Regions from separate parts of the Exiguobacterium sp. s145 genome, predicted to be linked through region 1. Evidence: riboswitches for the same ligand, from Rfam matches in the RefSeq annotation. Region 1 holds a riboswitch; each other region holds the start of a gene.
The links. A riboswitch is a leader RNA that binds a small molecule or an ion and turns the genes downstream of it on or off. The one in region 1 is predicted to bind thiamine pyrophosphate.

Region 1 (2,202 bases):
GCCGGAGTCGAATCCGTCCGTCCGTTGTTAAAAGATAAAACGAGTGTGCTGGCCGGACAATCCGGTGTAGGGAAAAGTTCGTTGTTGAATGCCTTGGAACCTTCGTTGGCACTCGAAACGAGTCATATTTCGAAGGCGCTTGGTCGTGGACGCCATACGACCCGTCATGTGACATTGATCCCGCTTGGCGAAGGATTGATTGCAGATACCCCGGGATTCTCGAATCTTGATTTTCCGCACGAAATGGAACTCGAGGAGTTACGGTGGTGTTTCCCTGAATTTGTTGCTTTACAGGACGAATGCAAGTACCGTGGCTGTCTGCATTTGAATGAGCCTGGTTGTGCCGTTAAACAAGCCGTCGAGGCCCAGGAAATCATGGCTTCCCGGTATACGAATTATGGTATGTTTGTAGAGGAAATCAAGAATCGGACGCGGAGGTATTAAGATGATTAAAATCGCACCATCAATCTTATCAGCAGATTTTGCAAATTTAGAGCGGGATGTCAAAGCCGTAGAAGCAGCAGGTGCCGATTATATCCATTTCGATGTCATGGACGGTCAATTTGTTCCGAACATCTCATTCGGACTTCCTGTCTTAAGCAGTTTACGTCAAAAAACAGATATGGTTCTCGACGTCCATCTCATGATTGATCGTCCGGAAAACTTTGTCGAAGCCTTCGTTGCAGCAGGGGCTGATATCGTGACGTTCCACGTCGAGGCGACGAATCACGTCCACCGTGTCCTGCAACAGATCAAAGCAGCCGGTGCGAAAGCGGGTGTCGTGCTCAATCCGCATACGCCGCTGTCGACGATCGAACACGTGCTCGAGGATGTGGACATGGTCTTATTGATGACAGTCAATCCGGGATTCGGCGGACAAGCGTTCATTCCGGGTGTCATGAAGAAATTAAATCAACTGGCTGCAATGAAAGCGGAACACGATCTATCGTTTGAGATTGAAATCGATGGCGGAGTCAATGCGGAAACAGCGAAATTATGTATTGAGAATGGGGCAAACGTACTTGTTGCAGGTTCCGCCATCTACAATGCACCGGATTATTCAGAAGCAATCACTAGTATTCGGAATGCCGCTCACGTATAATAAGAGCAGAATCAAAATTGAATGAAGACCGCAAGGGGTGTCGCGTCAAGCGGCTGAGAGAAGTGATTGGACTTTAACCCTTCGAACCTGTTCCGTTCAGACGGACGTAGGGATGTGGCGCACGCAGGCAGTACGGCGTTCGTCGTACTGCCTTTTTGCCGTCCTGCGATTTTATTTTTAGGAGGAAAAAAGGATGAAACGGCTACAAATGTTAATGGAAATTGCAATCTTTGCAAGTCTTGGTGTGGTGTTCGATTTATTAATCCCGTTTAAAATGCCGCAAGGGGGTTCGGTCAGTTTGGCGATGCTGCCAATCTTCGTCATGGCCTTTCGTCATGGTGTCATCGGTGGGGTCGTGACGGGAGCGCTCGTCGGAACGATTCAACTGATGTTCGCTCCGCAAATTCTGACAGTCGTTCAGCCGTTACTCGATTATACGATTGCGTTTGGAGTCGTCGGACTGAGCGGACTATTCGCACGGCAAGTCAAAAAAGCAGCAGCAGCCGGGAAGAATGGCCGTTTGATGGCAATTGTACTAGGCGCGACATTGCTTGGTGCAGGTTTACGTTATGTCTGTCACGTCATCAGCGGAATCGTCTTCTTCGCTGAATATGCGGAAGGTCCGGTCGTTTCGTACTCGTTGATCTATAACGCGACGTATATGGTTCCATCGTACCTATTATGTGGTATTGTCGCAGGACTTCTGTTTACGACAGCGCCCCGACTTCTTCGTTACTCGGCACGAGGTGTCTGATGCGGGTCGTGATTGTAGCGGCCGGTCCGACAGAAGACATCCCGTCCCTGAAACCGTTTCTGGATGAGAAGACGGTTGTCATCGCCGTTGACGGAGGTGTCACCGAATTGGCACAGCAAGGTCTCGCTTTTGACTTGGCGATTGGTGACTTTGATTCGCTCGGATACAAACCGGAAGGAGCGATCATCCACCCGGCTGAAAAGGATGAGACCGACTTGGAACTGGCTTTACGCCATGTCAGTCAACAGTATGAAGCAACAGAAGTGTTCATATTCGGTGCGACCGGAGGACGACTTGATATGACGCTTCAAAACGTCTATTTGCTAAAACAATTTCCGGCAGTTCG
Region 2 (2,202 bases), on a different contig from region 1:
GCTGAAGCCCAACCGGCTGATGCAAAAGCGTTTCTCGGCTTTGACGAAGAGGGCGGACGCGTCAGTCGGGTCCCGGACGCACAGCTCAAATTATCACCGAGTCTGTCGTTCGGTCAAAAAAATGATCCAGCATTGATGAAGGAAGTCGGACAGACACTTGGTTCGATTTCCCGTTTTTACGGCTTTAATATGGACTTCGCCCCGGTTCTTGACGTGAACAGTAATCCGGCGAATCCGATCATCGGCGACCGGGCACTCAGTGCGGATCCGCAACAGGTCGCACGGCTGGGTGTGCCGTTGATGCAGGGAATGAAAAAAGAAGACATCGTTCCGGTCGTCAAACATTTTCCGGGACACGGTGACACGACGGTCGATTCCCATGTCGGTCTGCCGCGGGTCGATGCGACAAAAGCGGAACTCGAACAGACGGAACTGGTCCCGTTCAAGCGGGCGATTGAAGAGGGGGCCGAGATGGTCATGGTCGCGCACATCCTGTTCCCGGCCCTCGACAAAAACCGTCCGTCTTCATTGTCAAAACCGGTCATGACCGGCGTCTTGCGGGATGAACTGAAGTTTGACGGAGTCATCATCACGGATGATCTCGTCATGGGAGCGATTACGGAACAGTACGGTCTTGCCCAGGCCGCAAGTCTTGCGCTTGAAAACGGTGCCGACATGGCGATGTTCTCGGCTCCGGGTGCGTATACGTCCGTCCACAAGGAAATCATGGCACGGATCAAACAAGATAAATTGTCGAGAGCCGATCTCGATCAGAAGGTCATCCGGGTTTTACGCTTAAAACAAACGTATGACTTGTCGCAAACGAAACGTGTCGACGAATACCAACGCTTGATCGAGCAGGTCAAAGCGGTCGAAGCGGACATGCGACATTAATCAAGGGTAGAACAAATCGGACTACCCGTGGTAAACTACAGGCGTACCACACAAATCAATATCTACACTAGGGGAGTCTCGCAGCAGACTGAGACGGAAGTATCCGGACCCTTTGAACCTGATCTAGTTCGTACTAGCGGAGGGAAGTGGATTCCGATCATTCATAGAGGATGCGACGGCTGTCGCCCTTTTTTGTAGGACCACTCCATCAGTTCATGGGGTGGTCCTTTTTCGTGTGGAAAGGGGGAAATGATGAGCCAGTTACATCTGATGACAACCGGTCAACAGGGCTGGGAAACGCTGGAACATACATTACCGGAACTCGCGATGCGTGTCGACCGGATTCATCTGCGGGAACCGCTTTGGTCCGCACGGGAGTTGGTGACCTGTATTGAGTTTTTAATGAAACGCGGGGTGCCGGCGGAACGATTAATCGTCCATGACCGGCTTGACGTCGCTCTCGTCACCGGCATCGGGATTCAACTGACGACACGCAGTATTCCGGTCGATCGTGTCCGGAGCCGTTTTAAGGAACTGCGGATCGGTCAATCGGTCCATTCGCTGACGGAAGCGGCAGCAGCAGAACAAGCCGGTGCGGATTACGTGATGTACGGTCACATTTTTGAAACCGGATCAAAACCCGGTGTACCGCCGCGGGGACTGCATGCCTTAAAACAGATTGTCGAGCAGGTCTCGATTCCGGTCATTGCGATCGGCGGCATCAAACCGGGCAACGTTCAGGAGGTCATTGCGACCGGTTGTTTGGGCGTTGCCGTCTTGTCGGGGATTCTCGGGCAAGCGAATTCGCTTAAAGCAGCTGACCGGTTCCGGGAGGTGATGCAACGATGACACGACCGGATGTCTTAATCATCGGGACCGGCATGATCGGTTTGACGCTCGGCTATGAGTTGCTTAAACGCGGACAAACTGTCCGTTTACTTGACCAGTCGACAGCCGGACAAGGGACGACACGGGCAGCGGCAGGGATGCTTGCGACAGACGAAGAACTGCCGGAACCGTTACACGAACTGGCGGCGCTGAGCCGGACGTTGTATCCGGAGCTGGTCCGGCAATTGTTGGACGAGACCGGTCTCGGGAGCGGTTATCTGGAACAGCCGTTTTGCCTGCATCGAGGAAATCAATTCTTGACGTTCGAACAAGTTGGACAAATCGATTCCCGATTAGTGACGCAGGCTTTACGGAGCGCGATCGAACGACGGGGCGGAGTCATTGAAGAAGACACATCTGTTTCGCAGCTCGTTCGGGACAAACAGCGGATCATCGGCGCCGAGACGAACCGGGGTCTGC
Region 3 (2,202 bases), on a different contig from region 1:
TTTTATCGATTCAGCAGGTGAGTAACCACACAAATCAAAGAAAATCTTAAAAAAATGAAGGACCTTCAATCCGTTGTCTATCAACAGGTTTGAAGGTCTTTCGACAATCAAATTCAGAAAAAAAGGTTTTAACTTTTGAAAGATAGGGGTATATCTACATTAGCACCGTATAACACGGTCGCTTTTCAATTATTGTTTCTCAATATCAGCGTAATGACCTGGGAGAGAAATGCTACTTACTCACTTCGTTTTTCATTTCTGAATGAAATCCAGTTGAACTAGCATTTAGCGCATGAATTTCTGTTGGAACCTATTGTTCCACTCCTACATTCATTACCTTTTGAGGGCTATACCAAATTCAAGGGGGAAATGAACATGTCAGTAACATTAAAAGTAGAAGAACGCGAAGTACGCCCGCGCTCACTTAGAAAGCAATTACGTCATGAAGGAAAAGCTCTTGGTGTCGTGTATGGCTACAAAGTGGAAAGCACACCGATTTCATTCGACGAAAAAGAATTGGTCAAAGTTGTCCGTGATCACGGCGAAAACGTCTTGGTTGCTCTTCAAATCGGCGGTAAAAAGGTCAACACATTGATCAACAAACTCGATATGGACATCTTTACACCAACAATCAAACACGTTGAATTCATCGCTGTTAAAATGGATGAAGAAACAGAAGTCGAAACGGATATCGTCCTGGTCGGCGAAGCAGCTGGCGCGAAACTTGGCGGATTCCTTTCACAAACACTCTTTAAAGTAACAGTTGCCGCAACACCAGATAAATTACCGGAACGCATCGAAGTGGATGTAACGGAACTTGCAATCGGAGATTCGATTACAGTCGCTGATCTTCCGGAAGAAAAAGATTTCCGTGTCGTCACAGAAGGTGACATCCAAGTTGCAGCGGTCGTTGAATCGACACTTGAAGCTGAACTTGAAGAAATCGAAGAAGCAGAAGCTGAGGCACAAGCAGCTGATGCGGATACAGCGACAGACGATTCAGAACAAACTTCTGAAGAGCAAGCTGAAGAAAACAAAGAAGATAAAGAGTAATCTTTTCTCCCCTCCCCTCGTGGGAGGTTTTTTTATGCATATTGACAAGTCGCGGCGACAGCCGTACAGTGAAGAAGGTACACATCATTGACACATCCACTAGGGGAGCCCGCTCGGCTGAGACGATTTACTTCGGACCCTTTGAACCTGATCTAGTTCATACTAGCGTAGGAAAGTGGAGCGGAATCCTCGTGCTCTTTTTCTGCATCTTGCAGGTTACACGACCGCTCTCTTTTCATAGAGGGCGGTCTTTTTTGTGGTTTCTTTGTGGGTGTGCATTCAAAGGAGAAGTGATTATGAACAGTTGGAAAATGAAAGAAATCATCGTCATGATGATGCTCGCCGTAGCTTGTGGTGTCCTCTACTTAGGATGGTCGACGTTATGGTTGCCGATCTCGGCCATCTTTGGACCGGTCGGAGCAAACTGGATGTTCGGCATCTGGGTCATCGCCAGTCCCCTTGTCGCCTACATCATTCAAAAACCAGGCGCGGCATTGATTGCAGAAGTCGTCGCTGCTGCCGTCGAGTTGTTTACAGGGAGTCACTTCGGTTTATCGGCTTTATTGATTGGACTTGCGCAAGGCATTGGCGCTGAGGTTGCTTTTCTGTTAGTCGGCTACCGGAACTTCAACACCTTCACCTTGATGCTGTCGGGCATGTTTGCGGCTGTCGGAAGTATGGTCTATAGTCTGGTCGTCAATGGGTTCGCCTACTATACGACGACGACACTGCTATTGACGTTTTCCCTGCAACTGGTCAGTGGGGCATTACTTGGCGGATTGCTCGCGAAAATCATCGTCGACTCACTCGTCAAGACGGGAACGCTGAACGGTTACGCCGTCGGACGACAACAGAAACGGCGGGCTGCCTGATGTGGTGCCGGAATCTGACCGTCCGCTATCCGGATCAAGACCGAGATGTTTTAAACGACTTGACCGTGTCGCTCCGGCAAGGAGAGACGACCTTATTGATTGGTCCGAGCGGCAGCGGCAAAACGACCTTCTTGCATACGCTTGCCGGTCTGATGCCGGAAACGATTGAGGCGGAAGTCACCGGTGAATGGCGCGCAGACGGAACCGTCGGCATGCTGTTTCAACAGCCGGACGATCAGTTTTGCATGCAGACGGTCGGGGCGGAAATCGCCTTCAG
Region 4 (2,202 bases), on a different contig from region 1:
TTCAGTCCCGTCTCAATCTGTCCCCAGTTAAGATCAGCTTTTTCCATTTGGTTAAACAGACCGGTCAAGCGCTCCATTTGGGCATCGGACAGATTGATATTATTGTTTTGAATGACTTGGACGATGACATTCTCGATTTCGACTTTCGTCTCCGGTTTTTGCTTCGCGATTTCGGCTTTGATTTCGTTCATCAAGTCGGCGACTTTATCCGTCCCGACGGTTTTTCCGACATCTGATGTGACCGATAATTCTTGTTGGGCTAAATCTTTCCGTTCATCCGTCAGTTTGATACCGGTCTCACTTGACGTTTGATCATAGGCTTTCATGATACCAGTCAAGGCAGATGTACCGGTTACTTTATAAGGGGAAGTAATCGTAATGTCGGCATCGGTCACACCGGCCGTGACCAGCGCATTCAAATACATGTCTTTTGTGACCCACGTGATATTTTCGGTTGCGACGGACAGACCGTCGCCTTTTTCAGCCAATTCGATCTTGGCGGAAGAATACATATTGCCGCCGCGTTGGGACTGGGGAATGTTTTTTCCGAGATATTTTTCCTCATCGGCAGACGTCGCGATGATCGGAGTGATGCCTTCCGGTGCATTGAGGCGGGACAACACCCATGCTTTATCCTTTGCTCCGAGCGATTCACCGAGTGTGATGATCGTTTTGTCGACGACCTGTTCGGCAGATGCGGCAGTAGGCAGTAATAACGTCGTGGCAAGTAATGCCGAAGCAGTCCATGTGATGGTTTTATTCATTGTCAGATTCCTCCGTAAGTTAAGTATCAGGTACTAATTTCAGTCTAATCGACCGGTGACGGAAGAGAATCGGTCTCAAGGACGAGCCGACATCGACCTTCCGTCATGTTCATTGTACAGAAAAACAATGGAAAGAAGGGGAGCAGGTTCAGAATTGAATGAAATCATGTTACACTTGAAACAAATCAAATAGCGACCACTAGGGGAGTCAGTAGGCTGACTGAGACGACGGAGACGTGCGGACCCTTTGAACCTGATTAAGTTTGGACTTACGGAGGGAAGTGGCGTGACAGATCCTCTTTTTCTGGTCTTTTCACGTCATACCTGACATCAGGTGTGGCGTTTTTTTGATGAAAAAAGGAGGAAGAAATATGAAATTCAGTGAAGAAATCCGGCAAGCGGCAGGACAGTATTGGGACAGCAGTTTTACGCATCCGTTCGTGACCGGTCTTGCAGACGGGACATTGCCGGAGAAGAAATTCCGACATTACGTACTCCAAGACGCCTATTACTTAAAACATTTCGCGAAAATTCAGGCCCGTGCCGCGTCCAAGGCACAGGATTTCGTGACGATTGCAGAGCTCGCGGAACATGCGACATCGACCTATGCCGCAGAACTGAGTCTGCACCAGTCGTTTTTTAAACCGCTTGGGATTTCGGACGAAACATTAGCCCGGTTTGAGCCGGCTCCGACCGCATACGCCTATATTTCACATATGCACCATGCGAGCGAAGGGACGCTCGGGGAGACAATTGCTGCCATCTTACCGTGTTACTGGCTCTATTATGAAATCGGACAACAGTTACAGAGCGCTGTACCGGCTTCACCGATTTATCAACAATGGATTGCGACATACAGTTCGGACTGGTTCGAGCGGGTAGTCTTTGAACAGATCGAGCGTTTGAATGAGCTGGCAGCGCAAGCAAGTGATCAAGAACGCACCCGGATGAAGCAGCATTTCGTCAGAAGCTGTTATTACGAATTGATGTTTTGGGAAATGGGCTGGACGGAAGAGACATTTGAAAAAAGCCTGGCACAGATTATTACAACGACATCATTGAAATAAGACAAGACAACGTAAAACACCGGATTCGCTTGTTGGCGGATCCGGTGTTTTATATAGAAAAGATAAATCAGCTGTGGTGTTCAATCAAATCTGCGAGGCGTTGTTTCACCAGCGACGGATTGGTTAACTCCTGATTGGATAATGAAAGTTTCGTCATCGTTTCGTCCGTACCCGCCATTTCGCTGAACAAAGAGCCGAGGCTGTGGGCACGACGGTCGATTTGAAGAACGATATCGATTCCGGACCGGTCCTGCAGCAAGATGACTTCGATTTCATCCAGTTTATGCGCATAATGCGTGCCGCGGGCAGAATATTCGAGTTCCTGCGCGATCGGTAAATCTTTTCGGAAGCGGCCCGGTAATTTTTCTGTA

Region 2: another riboswitch for thiamine pyrophosphate. It lies ahead of tenI (thiazole tautomerase TenI); the one in region 1 lies ahead of thiT (energy-coupled thiamine transporter ThiT).
Region 3: another riboswitch for thiamine pyrophosphate. It lies ahead of KNQ07_RS02925 (ECF transporter S component); the one in region 1 lies ahead of thiT (energy-coupled thiamine transporter ThiT).
Region 4: another riboswitch for thiamine pyrophosphate. It lies ahead of tenA (thiaminase II); the one in region 1 lies ahead of thiT (energy-coupled thiamine transporter ThiT).

What each region holds. Positions count from the first base shown of each region.
Region 1 is NZ_JACSMV010000001.1:322,945-325,146, forward strand. Features, by position in the region: gene rsgA (ribosome small subunit-dependent GTPase A) at 1-444, shown strand, start outside; gene rpe (ribulose-phosphate 3-epimerase) at 446-1,102, shown strand; TPP riboswitch at 1,126-1,232, shown strand; gene thiT (energy-coupled thiamine transporter ThiT) at 1,296-1,856, shown strand; gene KNQ07_RS01605 (thiamine diphosphokinase) at 1,856-2,202, shown strand, end outside.
Region 2 is NZ_JACSMV010000002.1:325,940-328,141, reverse strand. Features, by position in the region: gene nagZ (beta-N-acetylhexosaminidase) at 1-894, shown strand, start outside; TPP riboswitch at 954-1,056, shown strand; gene tenI (thiazole tautomerase TenI) at 1,147-1,743, shown strand; gene KNQ07_RS04775 (NAD(P)/FAD-dependent oxidoreductase) at 1,740-2,202, shown strand, end outside.
Region 3 is NZ_JACSMV010000002.1:18,342-20,543, forward strand. Features, by position in the region: gene KNQ07_RS02915 (DEAD/DEAH box helicase) at 1-25, shown strand, start outside; gene KNQ07_RS02920 (50S ribosomal protein L25/general stress protein Ctc) at 376-1,053, shown strand; TPP riboswitch at 1,145-1,244, shown strand; gene KNQ07_RS02925 (ECF transporter S component) at 1,350-1,925, shown strand; gene KNQ07_RS02930 (ABC transporter ATP-binding protein) at 1,925-2,202, shown strand, end outside.
Region 4 is NZ_JACSMV010000008.1:44,626-46,827, reverse strand. Features, by position in the region: gene KNQ07_RS08365 (DUF1002 domain-containing protein) at 1-764, opposite strand, end outside; TPP riboswitch at 956-1,061, shown strand; gene tenA (thiaminase II) at 1,136-1,831, shown strand; gene KNQ07_RS08355 (sporulation protein) at 1,899-2,202, opposite strand, start outside.